4 regions of the Arsenophonus nasoniae genome follow, and region 3 is predicted to be linked to each of the others. Evidence: predicted binding sites of a transcription regulator. Region 3 holds the regulator's gene; each other region holds the start of a gene.
What was found. Region 3 encodes CRP, which controls carbon source genes, mostly activating them, when cyclic AMP is high. Its sites were predicted from a motif close to ATGTGANNNNNNTCACAT; they were not measured.

Region 1 (5,802 bases), 1.9 Mb from region 3:
ATCATATTCAATAAGGATAGTCTGCTAAGATTAAAAAAGTATCTAGCGGTGGATAAAATTAGGCAGTGATCGAATTTTTAATTAACGACATCAACATAAAAAATCATAAAAATTCACCAATTATTAATGTATTTGTTCATTTAGTAATAACCGAACTTAACATTTGTTGTATAAAATACTAACTGACTCGTTGATTTGACAAATTATTGTCCATGCACGCAGCCAAAAAAATATAAAAATAATTAAAATATTCATAAAATACATTAAATTACTCTCACGTATGCTAAAAATGATACTTTTAATATTCATAACAAATTTTATTTTGCTATAGTGAATAACCAGATAATTAAGAGTATTTAACTAACTCTATGATAGGAACATCTTTGCCTATGGCAACTGTCTATATATTATTGAACTGGGCTTTACTTTTTTTGTACTGGCTAATGATAGCCACGGTTACTATACGCATTTTATTAAAACGACGTCCGGTTACTTCGGCCCTGACCTGGCTATTGATTATTTATATTATTCCACTAGTTGGCGTTATTGCATATCTGGCTTTTGGTGAGTTACACCTTGGCAAACGACGAGTAATGAAAGCAAAGAGGATGTGGCCTTCAGTTGAAACCTGGCTTGAAAAACTCAAACAATCAAAACATATTTTTTGTAAAAGTAACAGCCGAGTGGCTGAACCTTTATTTGAACTCTGCGAAAAAAGACAAGGAATTGGCGGCGTTAAAGGTAATAAAATTCAACTTTTAACCAATTATCAAGACGCTTTGACTACTATCATACGTGATATTAACGCAGCCCATTACAATATCGAGATGGTATTTTATATTTGGCAAGACGGAGGATTAGTTGATGAAGTTACGCAAGCCCTGATTAATGCGGCAAAGCGTGGTGTAAAATGCCGAATTATGATTGATTCTGCCGGTAGCTGGTCTTTTTTTCATAGCCATCAACCGAAAAAAATGCGAGAAGCTGGAATAGAATTAATAGAATCATTAAAAGTAAATTTATTTCGCTTTTTTCTTCGTCGCATGGATCTGCGCCAACATCGAAAAATAATCATTATTGATAATTATATTTCCTATGTTGGTAGTATGAATATGGTTGATCCTCGCTTTTTTAAGCAAAATGCTGGTGTAGGGCAATGGGTAGATATCGTCGTCCGGATGGAAGGACCTGTCTCAACAACACTTGGCATTGTATATGCGTTTGATTGGGAAATTGAAACAGGTCAACGCATTCTTCCTCCCCCTCCCGATACCAATATTATGCCATTTGAACAAGCAAGTGGTCATACGACCCAAGTCATTGCTTCAGGGCCCGGTTTCCCGGAAGAATTAATTCAACAATCTTTAATAACCGCTATTTTTTCTGCACGTAAGCAGTTGATCCTAACCACCCCTTACTTTGTTCCCAGTGATGATCTAATTCATGCTATTTGCACTGCAGCAATGCGGGGTGTAGAAGTATTAATGGTCATCCCTAATCGAAATAATTCTTTTTTAGTTCGGTGGGCAAGCCGGGCATTCTATTCGGAATTATTAGAAGCCGGTGTTAAAATTTATCAATTTAACGATGGGCTTTTACACACTAAAAGCCTATCAATTGATGGTGAGTTAAGCCTAATCGGTTCGGTTAATTTAGACATGAGAAGCCTTTGGCTTAATTTTGAAATTACTGTTGTTATTGATGATAAAAGTTTTGGTAACGATTTAATATTAGTTCAATACGATTACATTGCTCGCTCTACGCCTTTGATACAGAAGAATTGGAATAAACGCCCGTTATGGAACCGTGTTATCGAACGTATTTGCTATTTTTTTAGTCCGTTATTGTAATTTTATTATAAAATGATAAGACACAAAAAATTATTTCTGTTAAAAAGCGAATACCAATAAATCAACCAATAGCATTTTTCATAATAATCCGGTAATGATATTCATATATACATCTTAGTTAGAAAAATAAGGCTAATTTTTCATAAATTATGGTGCACACAGTTAACTGGCTAATTAATTCATTTTGCAAATAGCCAGCATAACTTACATCTACAAGAGTTATAATCAAATTGATTACTAACAAAAAAATGTTTTAATTTTAAAACATTAATCACCAAATTAGACATAAATTAAAATTGATATGGTTATCTTAGCAAACGCGTGTTTTTTTAATCTATCGAAATTAGTTTTATAGTGGATTAATAATCCATAAAATTTACAACCATTAGAGAAATAAAATTATTAATATTTGGTTTTATAACAATATCAAATCAATATCCCAGAATTTAGTGAATAAATCATAAATATCACTGTGTTATCATGTTATTGTGGGTTTAAAGTAATCCGGGAAAAACTGATTTAGTCCCTGTGATGATGAACTCAATTCCAAGTGACATTAATAGTAACCCCATAATACGAGTAATAACATTAATGCCCGTTTGTCCTAAATACTTAACTAGAATTGTTGCTGAGCGAAAAAGATACAAGTTAACGATAGACCAACTAAATTTTGCCATCCCAACCAGCGAGAAGACCAGACAATACATGAACTGATTGCTCCAGGCCCAGCCATTAATGGAAGTGCTAAAGGAACAACACCAATGCTATCACGAATAACACTTTCTGATTTTTCTTGTTTATTCTGCTTATCTTCACCTATTCGACCACTAATCATAGACATAGCAATGGCCGCAATAACTATTCCACCAGCGATACGAAAAGAATCGATAAAAATACCAAATAATTTAAAAAAAACCTCACCCACCAATAACGAAATACATAAAATAATTGCCACAGAAAAATTAGCTACTAAATTAGTTCGATTTCTTTCTGTCACAGATTGATAATTAGTCATACTAATAAATACAGGCAAAATTCCTATCGGATTAACTAACGCAAAAAGCCCCAAAAAAAACTTAATATAATTAGGCAGATCCAGTAAAGTACCAACCACAATTGTATCCCTCACTCAAATATTAATGCTTCGCTAAAAATTAATTATTCATAACAAATAATATTTAGCTTATGCAGGAAAAACACTTTATCTTAGCGTAGCATACTAATCTAGCTAAAATTTAAAAACTAAATCCAATAACAAAATAAGTTTCTAAATTAGATGCTATACGAAATTTTGCTAACTTAACTTTCGCTATTTACTTATATTGCTAATTGAAATTATCCTTATATAACTTATTACTGAATTGATTCAGTATGCACTTTTTTTGATAAAGATCACTTTAGCGCTATTTATAAATGGTAAGCTATATATCTATTGAGTACTCATAAATATAATGAGCGTTTTTATTTATTTTTATAATGGAATTTTTTAAGTCAATTAGCTTACAAAAAACTAATCAGCACTTATATAATATGTCACATCATATTTAATTATATTGCTCCTAATCTAGGCTAATTGACTAAAAAAATTTAACATTTATTAGGAGTAACCATTATGTCTGTAACTAATGTTACTGAACTCAATGAACTTGTTGCGCGTGTCAAAAAAGCGCAACAAGAATTTGCCAATTTTAACCAGGCTCAAGTTGATAAAATTTTTCGTGCCGCTGCTCTTGCAGCTGCTGATTCCCGCATCCCTTTAGCAAAATTAGCAGTTGAAGAATCAGGCATGGGAATTATAGAGGATAAAGTGATTAAAAATCATTTTGCCTCAGAATATATTTACAACGCCTATAAAGATGAGAAAACTTGTGGCGTGCTGTCAGAAGATCTTACTTTTGGAACTATAACAATCGCTGAACCTATTGGTTTAATTTGTGGTATTGTTCCAACAACTAATCCTACTTCAACAGCCATTTTTAAATCTTTAATTAGTCTAAAAACGCGTAACGGTATTATTTTTTCCCCCCACCCTCGTGCAAAAAAAGCCACTAACAAGGCCGCCAAAATTGTTTTACAAGCTGCTGTTGCTGCAGGGGCACCAAAAGATATCATTGGCTGGATTGATGAACCTTCCGTCGAACTTTCAAATGCGTTGATGCATCACCCCGATGTTAATCTTATCTTAGCAACCGGTGGTCCAGGTATGGTGAAAGCAGCCTATAGCTCAGGAAAACCTGCCATCGGTGTAGGCGCGGGGAATACACCTGTAGTTATTGACAGCTCTGCCGACATTAAACGTGCAGTTGCTTCAATTTTAATGTCAAAAACTTTTGATAATGGGGTTATTTGCGCCTCAGAGCAATCTGTTATCATTGTGGACGAAATTTACAATCAAGTACGCGAACGTTTTGTCACTCATGGTGGCTACTTATTAAAAGGTAAAGAGCTTAAAGCAGTACAAAATATTATTTTAAAAAATGGTAATTTAAATGCCGCTATTGTTGGTCAACCTGCGGTAAAAATTGCTGAACTAGCCGGCATAAAAGTGCCCCTAAACACTAAAATTTTAATCGGGGAAGTAAAAGCCACAGATGAGAGTGAACCTTTTGCCCACGAAAAACTCTCACCATTACTTGCCATGTACCATAGTAAAGATTTTGCTGATGCCGTTGGAAAGGCAGAAAAATTGGTTGAGATGGGAGGCATTGGTCATACTTCTTGTCTTTATACCGATCAGGACAATCAAACTGAACGAGTTAATTATTTCGGCGAAAAAATGAAAACCGCACGCATCTTAATTAATACTCCTGCATCTCAAGGTGGGATTGGTGATCTTTATAATTTTAAATTAGCTCCTTCATTAACATTAGGATGCGGCTCCTGGGGTGGAAATTCTATTTCTGAAAACGTGGGACCTAAGCACCTAATTAATACTAAAACGGTAGCGAAAAGAGCAGAAAATATGTTGTGGCATAAACTGCCTAATTCTATCTATTTTCGTCGTGGTTGCCTACCAATCGCGCTGGAAGAAATTGCTACGGACGGGGCTAAGCGAGCTTTTATTGTTACTGACAGTTACTTATTCAATAATGGTTATGTTGATGAAGTCGTTAAAGTATTAAAAGCTTATAATGTAGAAACTGAAGTCTTTTTTGAAGTTGAAGCTGATCCAACGCTGAGCATTGTTCGTAAAGGTGCCGCTTTAATGCATACCTTTAAACCAGACGTGATTATCGCATTAGGTGGCGGGTCTCCTATGGATGCAGCTAAAATCATGTGGGTAATGTATGAACATCCTGAAACCCATTTTGAAGAGCTTGCTTTACGCTTTATGGATATTCGCAAACGGATTCATAAGTTCCCTAAAATGGGTGTTAAAGCCAAAATGGTCGCTATCACCACTACATCAGGTACGGGCTCTGAAGTCACACCGTTTGCTGTTGTTACTGATGATGATACTGGTCAAAAATATCCTTTAGCTGATTATGCAATTACGCCAAATATGGCAATTGTTGATGCAAATCTGGTCATGCATATGCCTAAATCACTTACTGCATTTGGTGGACTCGATGCGATTGTCCATGCATTAGAAGCCTATGTTTCAGTTCTTGCAAGTGAATACTCTGATGGACAAGCTTTGCAAGCTTTAACGCTGTTAAAAGAATATTTGCCAGCAAGTTATCTAAATGGGTCAAAGGATCCGATTGCCCGTGAACGAGTGCATAATGCAGCAACCATCGCTGGTATTGCCTTTGCTAATGCCTTTTTAGGGGTTTGCCACTCAATGGCTCATAAATTAGGCTCCGAATTCCATTTACCCCATGGCTTAGCTAATGCGCTGCTAATTGAAAATATCATTCGCTATAACGCTAATGATATTCCAACGAAACAAACAGCATTCAGCCAATATGATCGCCCTCAAGCTCGTCGTCGCTATGGTGAAATTGCTGAT
Region 2 (5,802 bases), 390 kb from region 3:
AGGCGATATGGATTTTAAAGTTGCAGGTAGTCGTGAAGGTATTAGTGCTCTGCAAATGGATATTAAAATTGAGGGCATAACGCGTGAAATTATGCAAGTTGCATTAAATCAGGCAAAAGGGGCTCGTTTACACATTTTAACTATTATGGAAGAAGCGATTAATCGCCCCCGTGAAGAGATTTCTGAGTTTGCACCACGAATTCATACTATCCACATTAATCCTGACAAGATCAAAGATGTGATAGGAAAAGGTGGTTCTGTCATTAGAGCATTAACTGAAGAGACCGGTACTACCATTGAAATTGATGATGATGGTACCGTAAAAATTGCTGCAACCGATAGTTCTAAAGCAGAAGCGGCTATTCGTCGTATTGAAGATATTACCGCAGAAGTGGAAGTTGGTCGTGTCTATCAGGGTAAAGTCACACGTATTGTTGATTTTGGTGCTTTTGTTGCCATTGGTGGTGGCAAAGAAGGGTTAGTGCATATCTCTCAGATAGCAGAAAAACGTGTTGAAAAAGTTACTGATTACTTACAGTTAGGTCAGGAAGTGCCGGTTAAAGTATTGGAAATTGATCGGCAGGGTCGTATTCGCCTTAGTATTAAAGAGGCGGTGTCTGCTGAAAAACCGGCTGAAACGGAAACACAGATTTCTGCAGAATAATTTGACGTAAGGCTCGATGTCCTGTAAAAAGAGCACCTACTCAGTTTTTTAAAAGCTGAGTCTCCGGTAGTTGTGGGGATTGACGGGATATATTGATTAGTTTCTGTCTTTGGGAGAAGGAAATGAATTCTTTTCTGCGCTGGCTTTATACTGCTGCTATTGTTTTTGTTGTCGGTTGCAGCAGTGGAAACTGGCGTAAAAATGAAGTCTTTGCTATCCCATTGCAACCCACATTACAACAAGAAGTAATATTGGCTCGTATGGAACAGATCCTTGCGAGCCTGTCATTGTCCGATGATGAATATGCACAGCTTTTATATGAACGCGGTGTATTGTATGATAGTCTCGGATTGAGGGCGTTAGCGCGCAATGATTTTACTATGGCGCTAGCTATACGTCCTGATATTCCGGAAGTTTTTAATTTCCTTGGGATATATTTTACACAGGCAGGCAACTTTGATGCTGCCTATGAAGCGTTTGATTCTGTTTTAGAGCTTGATCCAACTTACAATTTCGCGCGCATGAATCGGGGTATTGCACTGTATTATGGTGGGAGATATCGATTGGCGCAGGGTGATCTGCTGGCGTATTATCGACAAGATCCAAATGATCCTTTCCGCAGCTTATGGCTATATTTAGTGGAGAAAGAGATAGAACCCAAAATGGCACTAGCCAATTTGTTATCTCGTTATAACCAAGCGGAAAAAGGGCAATGGGGCTGGAATGCAGTTGAATTCTATTTAGGCAAAATCAGTGAAAAAACATTGATGATTCGTCTGAAAGAAAATTCAACAGATAACACTTCGCTCGCTGAGCATCTTAGTGAAACTAACTTCTATTTAGGTAAACATTACCTAAGTCTGGGGGATAAGGATAGCGCTATAGCGTTATTCAAGCTTACGGTAGCTAGCAATGCACATAGCTTTGTTGAGCACCGCTATGCTCTGTTGGAACTGGCTTTGTTAGGTCAGGCACAAGACGACCTTTCAGAATCAGGCTAACAGTAGCGACGAACATATCATCACTGCTTTTTTTAAGTCTTCATCGATTGTGATGAGGGCTTGTTGTTCGTTTAATAACATAATTTGAGCCAGTTCACATTTTAAATGAAAATGACCGAAATTTTTTTCGCAGAGTTATGTAAACTGGCCGCCATAATGAATGAGGCACTTTTACATGACTAATGAGACTGAAATCTCTTTTGCTGATTTAGGTTTATCAACACCAATTCTTTCTGCACTAAATGACCTTGGTTATGAAAAACCATCGCCAATCCAGCAGCAATGTATCCCCTATTTATTAGACGGATGTGACGTATTAGGTATGGCACAAACCGGTAGTGGTAAAACAGCAGCTTTTAGTTTACCGCTATTACATAATATCGATATCACATTAAAAGCCCCGCAAATCTTAGTGCTGGCACCAACGCGTGAGTTAGCCGTACAAGTTGCGGAAGCCATGGGTGAATTTTCCAAACACATGCGTTCAGTTAATGTGGTGGCACTCTATGGTGGGCAGCGTTACGATTCGCAGTTACGCGCACTAAGACAAGGTCCACAAATTGTAGTGGGAACACCGGGTCGCTTATTAGATCACTTGAAACGAGGGACATTAAATTTATCCCATTTACGTGGTTTGGTTCTTGATGAAGCGGATGAAATGTTACGTATGGGGTTCATTGAAGACGTTGAAAATATCATGAGCCAGATCCCAAGCGAGCATCAAACGGCGCTGTTTTCTGCCACCATGCCGGAAGCGATCCGTCGTATTACCCGTCGCTTTATGAAATCTCCAAAAGAGATCAGCATTCAATCCAGTGTGACGACGCGCCCAGACATTACCCAAAGTTACTGGTCTGTCTATGGTATGCGTAAAAATGAAGCATTGGTTCGTTTTTTGGAAGCAGAAGATTTTGATGCGGCAATTATTTTTGTGCGCACTAAAAATGCCACATTAGAGGTTGCTGAAGCGCTTGAACGTAGTGGCTATAACAGTTCAGCGCTAAATGGCGATATGAATCAAGCGCTACGTGAGCAAACATTAGAGCGTTTGAAAGATGGTCGCCTTGATATATTAATTGCCACTGATGTGGCAGCACGTGGTCTAGATGTTGAACGTATTAGTTTAGTTGTCAATTATGACATACCGATGGATGCTGAGTCTTATGTGCATCGAATTGGTCGTACTGGTCGGGCAGGCCGAGCTGGGCGCGCTATTTTGTTTGTGGATAATCGTGAACGTCGACTATTACGCAATATTGAACGTACCATGAAGCAGCCAATTACCGAAGTTGAATTACCTAGTGCGGCGGTTTTAAGTGAGCGTCGCCAGGCTAAGTTTGCTGAAAATATTCAAAAGCAATTAGAAAGCGGTGATTTAGAGAAATATCGTGCCTTACTGACTAAATTAGTTGCTAATGATGAACTGGATATGGAAACTTTAGCTTCTGCGCTATTAAAAATGGCGCAAGGTGATCGGCCGTTAATATTGCCACCTGATCCTGTGCGTCGTGCAAAGCGTGAATTTAATTCGCGTGATGAGCGTCGTCGCAATAATAGTAATGGTGCTTCGGAGCGTAGTCCGCGTCGTGAGCGTCGTGATGTTGGTGATATGGAATTGTATCGTATTGAAGTTGGTCGTGATGATGGCGTAGAAGTTCGCCACATTGTCGGTGCAATTGCTAACGAAGCGGATATTAGTAGTCGCTATATTGGTAATATTAAGTTGTTTGCCTCGCACTCAACGATAGAGTTACCAAAAGGAATGCCAAATGAATTACTTAATCATTTGACACGTACACGTATTTTGAACAAACCAATGCAAATGCAATTGTTAGGTGAAGCACAACCGTTTGAACGTCGTGGTAATGGACAACGCAATGGTGGTGAATTACGTGAGCGAGGACGTCGCTTTGGTAATGAACGTCGTAGTGAGCGTGAACAGTTCCGTGGACGTAATGAAGGACATAATAACGCTGGATTACGTCGTCGTAGTAATCACAATATCTAATGTAATAAGATTAATATCTTATTTGACGGCAAAAGCTGAATTCAATTGAATTCAGCTTTTTATTTATTAAAACGACATTAACCGAATCAACATAATCCTAACGCCTCTTTAAAGGCTTTTAGATAGCGACGGCTGATTGGAATAGGTTGGTCATTACTTAATACTAATTTTGCCTAACTATTTTCAGCAAAAGTGTCGTGGTCAAGAAAAAGCGGACACTTTTTTGAAAGAGTTTTACTAAGTATCCAGGCGATAATTAAATAAACACACATTTGTTGGAGTAATAATATTAATAAATCAAAGACATACATAGTTAATCCAGTAAAAAACACATTTGATAGTATCGCATAACTGCATGAGCGAGACTAAAATTGAATGGTTACTAGTCAAAATATGCTTAGGATAAAGATTAGATTGTGCTGTAGTAAAGGTATATCGTCTGTTTTATGCAATTTAGCGCACGAATTTATTAACGACTTACAATTTAAAAGCGCATACTAAATTGTTTGTTAATTGCAAGCGGTATAATTGCATATAAAATAGTTAAGGTGTATTAAAGTTAATATGAAAAGAAGAATATCATTTTTAGTGCTACTGATGCTGATCGTTATTGCGATTGCGGTGTTACTTTATACACAAAATAAGCACCTGTTATTACAAGGGGAAGTGGACGCGCCTGAAGTTATCGTGACCTCTAAAGCAAGGGGACGCGTAATTGAACGTCATATTGAACGCGGTGACATGGTAAAGAAAGGCCAATTATTGATCACTTTGGAAAGCCCAGAATTGCAAGCGCAACTAGCGGCATTGAGTGCAGTACGTGATCAAGCTAAAGCGCAGCTAGATTTATCCTTAAACGGTACTCGCGAAGAGACCATACGCAATGTTCAAGCGGCATTAAAACAGGCCCAATCTCAGTATACCAATGCGAATAACGAATATATTAGATTGAATAATTTATCCGGTAAAGGCTATGTTTCGGCTAATGAGTTAGATAAAGCACGCCGGGCCAAAGATGTTGCTTTTCAGCAGGTAAATAGTGCTCAGGCGCAATTAGATGAAGCTAAAAATGGTGATCGCATTGAATTGCGGAATAAATATGCTGCGGCATTACGACAAACCGAGCAGCAAATGATTGAGTTACAGGTGCAAGTTGATGATTTACTTGTTAAAGCTCCGGTTGATGGTGAAGTTGGTCCCATACCGGCTGAAGTTGGCGAATTATTTAATGCCAATAGCCCATTGCTAACACTTGTTCGTTTACCGCAGGCCTATTTTATCTATAATTCACGCGAAGATATTATGGCTCATGTACGTAAAGGCGATAAGGTATCGATACGTGTTCCTGCTTTGCAAGACAAAATTATTACAGCGGAAATACGCTATATTGCCCCGATGGGAGACTATGCAACTAAACGCGCAACACGGGCAACAGGAGATTTTGATTTAAGAACGTTTGAAGTACGCCTTTATCCACTAGAGCCTATTGATGGACTGCGTCCTGGTATGAGCGCACTGTGGGCTTGGGATAAATAGGTGTTTTTATGACCATAAAAGTGATATGGCCTAACTTTAGGTTTGCTTTTAATCAAGAAATGCAGATTGCTGTTCGTAGCCCGATTCTACATTGGCTCAGTTGGATATTTCCATTACTGCTGTTTATATTAGTAAGCGCTAACTTTTCTGAAGGAACCTTGTTAAATCTTCCTGTTTCAGTCGTTGATCATGATCATAGTCAACTGTCAAAAAAGTTAATTCGTCATTTAAATGCAGCGCCACATGCTGATATTAAAGCAATTGATGGTTCACTTAATACTTCGTTATTACGTTTAGGCAGCGCTAAAGATTATGCTTTACTCTATATTCCTTATCATTTTGAAAAGGATGTTCTTACCGGTCGGCAACCGACGGTCAGAATGTATTATAATGCTTTATTTTATGCCTCTGGTAGTTATGCTATTCAAGATTTTAGCGGGGTAGTTGCTGAATTGAATGCGCAATACCGTCCGATATTAGCTTCATCGATGGGGCGCAACATACCTCCCTTGGCTAGAGTTACCCTCTCTTATGATAGTTTGTTTAACCCTAGTGGAAACTATATCTATTATCAGCAATTTGCCGCTACCATT
Region 3 (5,802 bases):
TTGTACCGGATATCAATCAATTACCCGCTAATATAGAGTATCAAATGACAGAACATGGTGGTCATGTTGGGTTTGTTAGTGGCACATTAAAACAGCCTAAAATGTGGCTTGAGGAACGCATACCTGATTGGTTAACCCCACATCTGGAGCCGTAATTTATGATTATTCCATGGCAACAGCTAACAGCGGATACGTTAAATAATTTGATTGAAAGCTTTGTTTTACGAGAAGGAACGGATTACGGTAAAGATGAAAAAACGCTGGATGAAAAAGTTGACGACATTAAGCAGCAATTGCGTTTAGGAAGTGTTGTGCTTGTCTGGTCTGAATTACATGAAACGATAAATATTTTGCCAAAAACACAATTACATCCTTAAATAACTGTATGCATCACTAACTAAAAAGAAATTTTTACGTCATTGTAATTAATGTGTTAAAACATTGTATTATCTGAATGAGTAATGGAAGCCACTTATATGTCAGTTAATCATCCGATCATTGCAGTAACAGGTTCCAGTGGTGCGGGCACCAGCACTACTAGCCTTGCATTTCAAAAAATCTTTACCCAATTAAAGCTTTCGGCAGCAACCATTGAAGGTGATAGCTTTCATCGTTATACTCGCCCTGAAATGGATGTTGCTATTCGTAAAGCTAAAGAACAGAGCCGTCATATTAGTTATTTTGGGCCTGAATCCAATGATTTTGGTTTGTTAGAACAAAGTTTAATCGAGTATGGCGAAAAAGGGACAGGAAAACGTCGACATTATTTACACACCTACGATGAAGCCGTTCCCTACAATCTTCAACCTGGAACTTTTACGCCATGGGAACCCTTACCTAAAAATACCGATATATTATTTTATGAAGGGTTACATGGTGGTATTGTAACATCAAAATACAATGTTGCTAAACATGTAGACTTATTAGTCGGCGTTGTGCCTATTGTTAATCTTGAATGGATCCAAAAGCTAATTCGTGATACATCAGAACGGGGGCATTCAAGAGAAGCCGTGATGGATTCCGTTATCCGTTCAATGGGAGATTACATTAAATACATCACCCCACAATTTTCTCGCACCCATATCAACTTTCAACGTGTTCCAACCGTTGATACCTCTAATCCTTTTTCCGCTAAAGCGATTCCTTCTCCCGATGAAAGTTTTATAGTAATCCGATTTAATGGTCTGACCCAGATTGATTTTCCCTATCTTTTATCCATGCTACATAATTCATTCATATCATCAATGAATACTTTAGTTGTTCCAGGTGGAAAGCTAGGTTTAGCATTGGAGTTAATTATGACTCCATTAGTAAAAAAGCTCGTCACTAATAAAAAAATTATCCATAAAAGAAGTTAACAATACAGCATTATATTTTTACTTATATCAATTTTTTATTCTTACAACCATTTTAAGATTCAAACTATACATAAAATTATCTTTTATGTATATCATAATAATAACGTTAATGTTTACCTGTTAATTATTTTATTAAGTAATTATTTTATAGTGTTAATATTTATTTTGCTATAATTTGATAACTTATGAAATAATATATTATTATTCGAGTTTAATTTTTAATTGTAATATTTACTTAGTGATACTTATTAATAAATACAATAAAACTAATCAACTTATTGCTAAAATATGAATTTTTTGGCTTAAACAATATTGCTGAATCGAGACAGTAGAGACAGGATGCTTTTATTATGCTACAAAGCAAAAGCACATTTATAGTATGGTTAAGATCAATACCAAAAATTCCGAATCAATATACCCTATAGTTAATATTAACGTTTCCAAACTAAACAAGTTAGTATGCTATGTTAGAACTTTATAAGATAAGCCAGCCTTGTGAAGACTCGTATTTTGGTATTCAGGCTGCAATAACATTAGAGGATTACGCGAATGCTTTTCGGCAAACCACACACAGACCCTACTCTTGAATGGTTTTTGTCACACTGCCATATTCACAAATATCCATCCAAAAGCACTCTTATTCATCAGGGCGAAAAAGCAGAAACGCTTTATTATATTGTAAAAGGTTCTGTTGCTGTTTTGATTAAAGATGAAGAAGGAAAAGAAATGATCCTTTCCTACCTGAATCAAGGGGACTTTATTGGTGAACTTGGATTATTTGAGGAAGGGCAAGAACGAACAGCTTGGGTTAGAGCTAAAAGCGCCTGTGAAGTCGCTGAAATCTCTTATAAAAAATTCCGCCAATTAATACAGGTAAATCCAGATATCTTAATGCGGTTATCAGCGCAAATGGCTAAACGCTTACAAACAACTTCTGAGAAAGTCGGTAATCTAGCTTTTTTAGATGTCACAGGCCGCATCGCACAAACATTATTAAATTTAGCCAAACAACCTGATGCGATGACGCATCCAGATGGAATGCAAATTAAAATCACTCGTCAAGAGATAGGTCAAATAGTGGGATGCTCACGCGAAACAGTGGGGCGTATTTTAAAAATGCTAGAAGATCAAAATCTGATTTCTGCTCACGGTAAAACCATTGTCGTTTACGGTACGCGTTAATATTTTATAAACCAGTACCTACGTTTATGTAGCGTATTGGTTTCATAAACTTCTTTATTGTTATTTTTATTAATATAAATCAATTATGAATATATAATCCACAATAATAATAAAAAAGCAAATAAAAACGATAGTAAACAGAATAAATTGGATAGCTGAATGATGACATTGCTTTAATAGGATATTTAAAATTAAAAATAACTGGACTATCTATTAGAAAATTAACTAGATAGCTAAAATATAATAATCAAACTTTATTAAGTTTATTTTCCAAATAATGATTTTAATCCTACGGCATTATTATGATCTTTATCTTTGCTGAAAAAAAGAAGCACCAAACAGTCTGATTTTGTTTTAAGCAATAAATGTTGCCAACTATTAGGATTATTTTCTAATTCTGCAAAATAAAGTCGCTTAAACTGTTCAAAATTTGCTGTATATTTATGAATATCATTTTCTTAAATTATTCGAGGGAGCAACATTTTTATTCCATTCATCATAGCAAATATCTTGCTTTCTAATGCCTCGAGGCCATACCCTATCAACCAGTACCCGATAGCTATTATTACTGGTTTTGTCCGCAAAAACACGTTTACAGATGATTATCATGGTACCATTTATTGATAACAAAAAATTTAACAAAAATTTTTTTATTATCTTTAAAAGTAGTCCTTTATCGATACTAAATACAAAAAAACCTATTTTAATAATATATAAACAGATACCTTACTATAAACTCCTTTTTGCCCTATGGAAATTTATAATGCAAGCAAAATAAAGCCTATTTTATCCAACATTGATAGTTATATTACTCATTGAATATAAATAGCCAAACCTAATCTAACTTCTAATAAATTAATACTTTAGAAAATTATTTAATAACTCATGTCCTTGCTCGCTCAAGATACTTTCTGGATGAAATTGGACACCTTCAATAGGGAGTGTTTTATGCCGAATCCCCATAATTTCATCAATATTTCCATCATGTAGTGTCCAAGCAGTCACTTCAAAAGTTGCGGGTAATGTTCCAGCATCAATTACCAAAGAATGATAACGCGTTACCTGTAATGGGCGATTTAATCCTTTAAAAATACCTTGCTGATTATGATGAATTGCTGATACTTTACCATGCATTACTTCTCTCGCTTTGACAATAGAAGCACCAAAAGCCTGTCCAATCGCCTGGTGACCAAGACAAACACCCAAAATTGGGATCTTACCGGCGAAATAGGAAATTGTATCTAGGGAAACACCCGCCTCGTTAGGTGTACACGGACCTGGTGAAATGACTAAATGTGTCGGAGCTAATGTTTCTATCTCCGAGATAGTTATTGCATCATTACGCTTAACCACGACATTAACCCCTAATTCACACAGATATTGATAAAGGTTATAGGTAAACGAATCATAGTTATCAATTATCAAAAGCATAACTAGCTATCCAAATGATTTTTATAGTAATAATTCCTTAATTTTGATCTTTATTATTAAGGCAAATTGTACAGATTATGATACCATAACAACAAAGCTGGCTATCATACCATAACCGCAGAAAAAAATAGCTCACAAAAATCAATCAAAATGTTTCATTTTAATAAATAAAATCATTATCAATTATAATAATTATAAATGATAACTATAAATCATTATAAACTTCGTTATAATATTGACCATAAGGTTTTAAATTATTTGATGTTATTTCGTTATATCGATAAATTTCACCAATATATTTAGTCGCTTCATCAAATTTGTTATCAATAAGATAATTATCATAGACTTCATTATAACATTTTATATTTCTTGGATTTGCCATAATTCCAATATCTACTGCCATATGATTAATAATTTCTCGTTGGATTTCAATATTTTTAATCGTCGCAGCACCTTCACTCGCTAAAAAATATGAAATAAAATTTGATTTAGATTTTATATTTGGCTTTTCTGTATAAAAAATATGCCCAATTTCATGAGATAGTGCTTGTATAGTCAAATTAGGATGATTTAAAACTCGACTTGAAATAAAAACAGTTTTTCTCCGCAAATCGGTAGCCGTTCCTTGCCCTCGTTGCGCTACAACTAATTTCCAACCATCAACTTCCATTGTTTTCAATGCCCGGCTTAATGTAGTTGAACCTGAAATAAGCATCTGTGTTTTTTCAGAAAATCGAATTTTTTTGCCTGGTATGTATTTAATTTTCTCATCCAAAAAATAAGTAGACATAGGCGCCATATTCAACAAATCTGAAAATTGATTATTGTTATGTTCTATTTTAGGTTCTACAATATTTTCTATTAGTTTCTGGCAACTAGGTAGTAGCTTACTCAAACAATAATTCCTCATTTCAATAATGATAACGATATAAATTAATAAACTGATGGAAATTTTGTTTTATTATAAAGTAAAGTTTTTCCACTAATAGCAAGATAAAGGCCGATAAGTTATTTTAGTTTTTTAATTGTCCATTGAATATTAACAATTACGTTAAACTTAATAGCAGAAAAATATTTCCTGCTATTAAATAAATTATTTTACATTGGCAGAAATAATTTTTATTTCTTGAGTTGGCACATTTTGGTAGGGTCCAATATCTGTTGTTGTTACATTCGAAATTTTGTCAACAACATCCATTCCTTTAATCACTTTACCAAAAACAGCATAGCCAAAATCACGTTGGCCATGATCTAAGAATGCATTATCTGCTATATTGATAAAAAATTGGCTAGTCGCACTATCCTTAGCTGCTGTGCGCGCCATTGCAATTGTACCACGTAAATTTCGTAACCCATTATCAGCTTCATTTTTAATTGGCAAGCGAATATTTAATTGAGGTTGCAAATCACTAATAAAGCCCCCCCCTTGGATCATAAAACCTGGGATCACACGATGGAAAATGGTATTTTGATAGTAACCTTCTTTTACATATTGAATAAAATTATCGGTGGTTATAGGCGCTTTTTTATTATTTAATTCAAGTTCGATATCACCCTCAGAAGTCACTAATTTAACAATAGTACCCTCTGTTGCGATAGCAAAAGAAGAGATACTAACCATAGACGCTACCAGTAGTGACACAAAAAAACGTTTTAACATTCAAGTTCCTTTTAATTATATTTTAGATGAGAATGTAAGCTAAAATTTAGTACCGTCAGGTCATTATACTAAGTAAAAATACATAACTGGCCTAAATTGACCTAATTAAATAATAGGATCTATTCTGTCACATTTCATATTTTTTTCTTATGTAAAAAATGTTATTTTTAA
Region 4 (5,802 bases), 1.9 Mb from region 3:
ACCGTGGCGCAAATACGTAAAGCAAGACTTAATCCAGATATCAAAGCGATTGTTTTACGTGTGAATAGTCCTGGTGGCAGTGTTACCGCTTCAGAAGCGATACGTAATGAACTGGTTGCTGCCCGTGACGCTAATAAACCTATTGTGGTTTCGATGGGAGGAATGGCCGCCTCAGGTGGCTATTGGATTTCGACACCAGCCAATTATATTTTTGCCAGTCCAACAACCTTGACTGGCTCAATTGGTATTTTTGGTGTGATAAATACCTTTGAAAAAAGCTTAGATACAATTGGTGTTTATACTGATGGTGTCTCCACCACGCCATTAGCGGATATCTCAGCGACTAAAGGGATTAATAAACAATTTTCTGACATGATGCAAATCATTATTGAAAATGGCTATCATACCTTCCTAAAATATGTTGCACAGGCGCGCCATAAGACACCAGCAGAGATAGACAAAATTGCTCAAGGTAGAGTATGGGTAGGTTCAGATGCGCTACAAAATGGCCTGATTGATAAACTGGGTGATTTTGACGATGCCGTAAATAAAGCGGCTGAATTAGCTAAAATTACCGCCCCTTCACTTGACTGGATGCAGCCTGAACGTTCTTTGATTGATCAATTAATACTTGAATTAACTTCAAACGCTGAAGCAATGATGCCCGATACGCTACAATTGTTACTTCCGCAAAAAACGGCTAATCACCTTCAGCAACAAATTCAATTTTACCGCCATATGAATGATCCACAAAATCGCTACGCATTTTGTTTGAATTGTGGTGAGATTTATTAATAAAAAGGTATTACATTGTTACAACGCTAGCGCCCCGTATATGGGCGCTTTATTTTTATATTAATATTTAACATGCCACAGATTTTATTAATTAACTACTTTATAATTCTTTAAATTTATTTATTACCACTTATTCATATCCTTAGGTAGCAAGAATGGAAAAAAAATCCATCTATGTTGTTTACACAGGCGGCACCATTGGCATGAAGTATTCCCTACATGGATATGTGCCAGCTTCTGGACACCTGCAAAAACAACTCACTAACATGCTAGAATTTCATCGGGCTGAAATGCCACATTTCACTATCCGAGAACATAATCCTTTAATAGATTCCGCTAATATGACGCCACTAGATTGGCAATGCATTGCTGATGATATTAGGGATAATTATGAGAACTATGATGGTTTTGTTATTCTACATGGTACTGATACCATGGCATTTACTGCCTCTGCACTCTCATTTATGTTTGACAACCTAAGCAAACCCATTATCGTGACAGGGTCACAAATACCTCTGGAAGCGTTAAGATCCGATGGACAAACCAATCTTCTTAATTCCTTGTACTTGGCGGCAAATTACCCTATCAATGAAGTGACGCTGTTTTTTAATAACAAATTATTTAGGGGTAACCGTACCGTTAAATCACATGCTGATGGTTTTAATGCCTTTACTTCACCTAATTGTCCACCGTTGATTGATGCGGGTATTCATATCCGTTGTTTACAAAGCTGTCCATTGCCAAAAAACGATGGTAATTTTAGTAGCCATAAAATTACCCCTCAAGCCATTGGTGTTGTTACCATTTATCCTGGCATTTCAGTACAATGTATTGAAAATATCTTATTGCAACCAACCAAAGCCCTTATTCTCCGTTCTTACGGGGTTGGTAATGCGCCTTCACAAACCGCGTTGTTAAAATGCCTTGAAAAAGCTTGTCAACAAGATATTATCGTCGTTAATCTAACACAATGCCTATCTGGGCGAGTTAACATGAATGGGTATGCAACCGGGCACGCATTAGCCAAAGTGGGTGTTATTAGCGGTTATGATATGACTTTTGAGGCAACACTTACCAAACTTCATTATTTACTCAGTCAATCTTTATCAGTAGATGATATTCGTACACTGATGCAAAAAAATTTGCGCGGTGAATTAAGTTATAACGACAATTTTTAAGCAATTTTTAAGGATAACATGATGAGTGATAGCGCATTATTACTGGTCGATCTGCAAAATGACTTTTGTAATGGGGGCGCCTTAGCAGTATTAGACAGTGAAAGTGTTATTAATACAGCCAATGAAGTTATCACCTATTGCCAGCAACACGATATTGCTATTATCGCCAGCCAAGACTGGCATCCTGCTGATCATTTAAGCTTTGCCGTCAACTCAGCAACTAAGGTAGGCACCGAGGGTAAACTTAATGGTTTACGCCAAATTTGGTGGCCAGTTCATTGTGTGCAACATCAGAAAGGAGCGGAATTTCATCCAGCACTCAATCAGTCAGCAATCCAAGCTATTTTTCAAAAAGGTGTTAATGCCATAATTGATAGTTATAGTGCTTTTTTTGACAATGACCATCAGCATGCAACCCAGTTAGATTATTGGCTCACACAAAATCAAATCAAACATTTATATATTATGGGCTTAGCAACAGATTACTGCGTAAAATTTACCGTCCTTGATGCATTGCAATTAGGTTATCAAGTAACGGTTATTCAAGATGGTTGTCGGGGAGTTAACCTCGATCCAGAAGACAGCCATAACGCATTACAAGAAATGGCATTAGCGGGTGCCAAACTAATAACATCTTCTGATTTGCCCATTCATTTTTTTGACCGTGCTAATGATTTTCGCCAAAAGTGATTAATCTATTAACATTTAGTCAATTTTAGTTAGTGTTGTTGACTATCAAATAATTTCTTTAATTCATTTTTTGTTTTCATAATAATTTTCCCATCCGTACCTACTGTCATATGCTGCGCATTATGATTATGCCTTGCCTGCCAAAGCATAACAGCCTGCAGACTATTTTCTTTTTGCTCTGGGGTTAACGCAACACCATCTGGCCATTTACCCAATTCAACGGCGCTTAGCAATCGTTGATAAATCTCAACTGTCATTAAATCAACCAGTTCATTAAGCTCCATATTTCATTCCTTATTTTTGTTTTGGATTTATCGTTAATTGCATCCAATGAGTCTTACTTAACCCTCAGTTACCTCACCAGATTGTTGATCAGTAAAACTTAATGCGACTGAATTAATGCAATAACGTTGCCCAGTCGGTTGTGGGCCATCGGCAAAAACATGGCCTAAATGCGCATTACAGTGACGGCAACGTACTTCGATCCGTTGCATACCATGAGAAAAATCATCAATATAGGTGACGGCTTGATCATCTATCGGTTGGTAAAAGCTTGGCCAGCCACAACCCGTATCAAATTTTGTTTGCGATAAAAAAAGCGGCGCCTGGCAACATAGACAGTAATAAATACCTTCTCGTTGATTATGCAATAATTTACCTGAAAAAGGCGGCTCGGTTCCGGCTTCTTGAGTGACATGATGTTGCATTTCATTAAGTTTATTCGACTTAATGGGTTTATGTTCTTTTTCTGTCATAAGAAAGCTTTCCTTATCATTAGTAAACATAATTATATTTATCGGTTGAGAAAAGGTAAATTTAAACCTTTTATCCTAGCAAAAAGGCCCTTTCTGATGTGATTTGTGATATAATTCACATATATTATTAATATTCACTTAAAATCTCCCTATCCAGACCGATAATAGTGAATCAAAACATTCACCTTAAGCTTGTTTGCTAAACATACAAAAGGTGCTTTATATGTCAATTTTTATGGTAATTGACACGATTCCGCTTGACGGATGGCAAGGTTTTGGTAACGTTAGAAACAATATTGAATTCTTTTAAATTAAAATATAGCTGGTGGAAATACTATGACTATCAAAGTAGGTATTAATGGTTTCGGTCGTATTGGCCGTATTGTTTTTCGTGCTGCACAAGAGCGTAAAGATATCGAAATCGTGGCAATCAATGATTTATTAGATGCCAATTATATGGCCTATATGCTGAAATATGACTCAACACATGGTCGTTTCAACGGTACTGTCGAAGTTAAGGATGGTCACCTAGTGGTTAACGGTAAAACTATTCGCTGTACAGCAGAAAAAGACCCTGCTAACTTGAAATGGAATGAAGTTGGTGTTGATGTCGTTGCCGAAGCAACAGGTATTTTCTTAACTGATGAAACAGCACGCAAACATATTGCAGCGGGAGCAAAAAAAGTCGTTTTAACCGGTCCATCTAAAGATGAAACCCCAATGTTTGTTATGGGTGTTAATCATAACACCTATAGTGGTCAAGATATTGTTTCTAATGCCTCTTGTACTACTAATTGCTTAGCCCCGTTAGCGAAAGTTATTAATGACAAATTTGGTATCATTGAAGGTCTGATGACAACTGTTCATGCAACGACCGCAACTCAAAAAACCGTTGACGGACCTTCAGCTAAGGATTGGCGTGGTGGACGTGGTGCTTCACAAAACATCATTCCTTCATCAACCGGTGCAGCTAAAGCTGTTGGTAAAGTCATTCCTGAACTCAATGGCAAATTAACGGGTATGGCGTTCCGTGTTCCAACACCGAATGTTTCAGTTGTCGATCTAACTGTTCGTTTAAATAACCCTGCCACTTATAAAGAAATTTGCCAGGCAATCCAACATGCTGCAAATGGTGAATTAAAAGGCATTCTTGGTTACACCGAAGATGACGTTGTTTCCACTGACTTTAATGGCGACAAATTAACATCCATTTTTGATGCCAAAGCGGGTATTGCCTTAAATGATAGTTTTGTAAAATTAGTCGCCTGGTACGATAATGAAACCGGTTATTCAAATAAAGTTTTAGATCTAATTGCGCATATTGCTAAATAATTAGCGTAATTTCCCACTGCAAGCCGTCATTAATGGCGGCTTTTTTCATTCTGACATATAATCCAACGGTATTTTTAAACTGGCTAGTTTGCAATCATAAAAAGACAAAAAGGTTGAAATTATGAATGACACGACACTGTTTAACTTACCTGTAAGAGAAAAAATTTCATCCTATATCACGCTTTGCCAGCTCGATGAATTGCCCGTCATTATTGTTTCTCATCCTAATGTGAATGCCGCAGTCAGCCTTCAGGGAGCACAACTACTTAGCTGGCAGCCAGATGGGGAAAAAGACTGTTTGTGGGTAAGTAAAAATAGTCTATTTAAAAAAAATACCGCTATACGCGGTGGAATTCCTATTTGTTGGCCATGGTTTGGTCTGGCCGCGCAACCCAGTCATGGTTTTGCCCGTTTACAAGAATCGCAATTGACAGCACATAGTGAGCATAGGGATTGTGTGATCCTTACGTTAACACTTGCAGATAATGAAAAGACAAAAAAGATATGGCCACATGAATTTACCTTAATAATGCGCTTAAAACTCGCTGCTACCTGTGAAATTGAATTTGAATATTTTGGTACTGAGCCTGCCACTGGTGCATTACATACTTATTTGCAAGTCAGTGACATAAACAAGATATACATTGAAGGATTAGGCAAACATTATTTTGATAAAGTCGCTGATCGAGAGGTTTACACTAAAGAGACAAAAACTTATATAACCGCACGGACTGATCGTATTTATACCGAATCCGATGATTGCAATTTAGTATACGACAAAAATTGGCAACGTATTTTAGAAATACATCACTGCCATCATACTGATATAGTCTGTTGGAATCCTGGCGCTGAATTATCCAGTACAATAAAAGATATGACCCGCGATGGGTACAAAAAAATGCTATGTCTGGAAACCGCTCATATTAGCCAACCTATGCAACCAGCAGGTGAAAATCCTGCCCGAATGTCATTAATTTTAGGGGTTCGTAGTATTAAAATGCAAGACGTAATGCGATAACTTCGCGATTTTTAAGCTAAAAATAATAATAAAG

Region 1: the regulator CRP is predicted to act here: its motif matches at 3,231-3,248, upstream of adhE (bifunctional acetaldehyde-CoA/alcohol dehydrogenase).
Region 2: the regulator CRP is predicted to act here: its motif matches at 1,748-1,765, upstream of yrbN (protein YrbN).
Region 4: the regulator CRP is predicted to act here: its motif matches at 3,522-3,539, upstream of msrB (peptide-methionine (R)-S-oxide reductase MsrB).

What each region holds. Positions count from the first base shown of each region.
Region 1 covers NZ_CP038613.1:1,876,039-1,881,840, forward strand. Annotated here, with positions in the region: gene cls (cardiolipin synthase) at 390-1,850, shown strand; partial or broken gene ArsFIN_RS09310 (YchE family NAAT transporter) at 2,345-2,964, opposite strand; gene adhE (bifunctional acetaldehyde-CoA/alcohol dehydrogenase) at 3,463-5,802, shown strand, end outside.
Region 2 covers NZ_CP038613.1:367,266-373,067, reverse strand. Annotated here, with positions in the region: gene pnp (polyribonucleotide nucleotidyltransferase) at 1-664, shown strand, start outside; gene nlpI (lipoprotein NlpI) at 787-1,665, shown strand; gene yrbN (protein YrbN) at 1,771-1,848, shown strand; gene ArsFIN_RS01660 (DEAD/DEAH family ATP-dependent RNA helicase) at 1,841-3,673, shown strand; gene ArsFIN_RS28690 (hypothetical protein) at 3,760-3,810, opposite strand; gene ArsFIN_RS01650 (HlyD family secretion protein) at 4,238-5,209, shown strand; gene ArsFIN_RS01645 (ABC transporter permease) at 5,218-5,802, shown strand, end outside.
Region 3 covers NZ_CP038613.1:3,851,735-3,857,536, forward strand. Annotated here, with positions in the region: gene ArsFIN_RS19450 (hydrolase) at 1-155, shown strand, start outside; gene ArsFIN_RS19455 (YheU family protein) at 159-377, shown strand; gene ArsFIN_RS19460 (phosphoribulokinase) at 477-1,358, shown strand; gene crp (cAMP-activated global transcriptional regulator CRP) at 1,908-2,540, shown strand; gene ArsFIN_RS28315 (DUF488 family protein, N3 subclade) at 2,804-2,989, opposite strand; gene ArsFIN_RS28320 (DUF488 domain-containing protein) at 2,991-3,149, opposite strand; gene ArsFIN_RS19475 (aminodeoxychorismate synthase component II) at 3,396-3,971, opposite strand; gene ArsFIN_RS19480 (hypothetical protein) at 4,177-4,866, opposite strand; gene ppiA (peptidylprolyl isomerase A) at 5,065-5,631, opposite strand.
Region 4 covers NZ_CP038613.1:1,895,952-1,901,753, forward strand. Annotated here, with positions in the region: gene sppA (signal peptide peptidase SppA) at 1-795, shown strand, start outside; gene ansA (asparaginase) at 951-1,973, shown strand; gene pncA (bifunctional nicotinamidase/pyrazinamidase) at 1,995-2,663, shown strand; gene ArsFIN_RS09385 (YeaC family protein) at 2,693-2,947, opposite strand; gene msrB (peptide-methionine (R)-S-oxide reductase MsrB) at 3,005-3,418, opposite strand; gene gapA (glyceraldehyde-3-phosphate dehydrogenase) at 3,755-4,750, shown strand; gene ArsFIN_RS09400 (D-hexose-6-phosphate mutarotase) at 4,872-5,768, shown strand.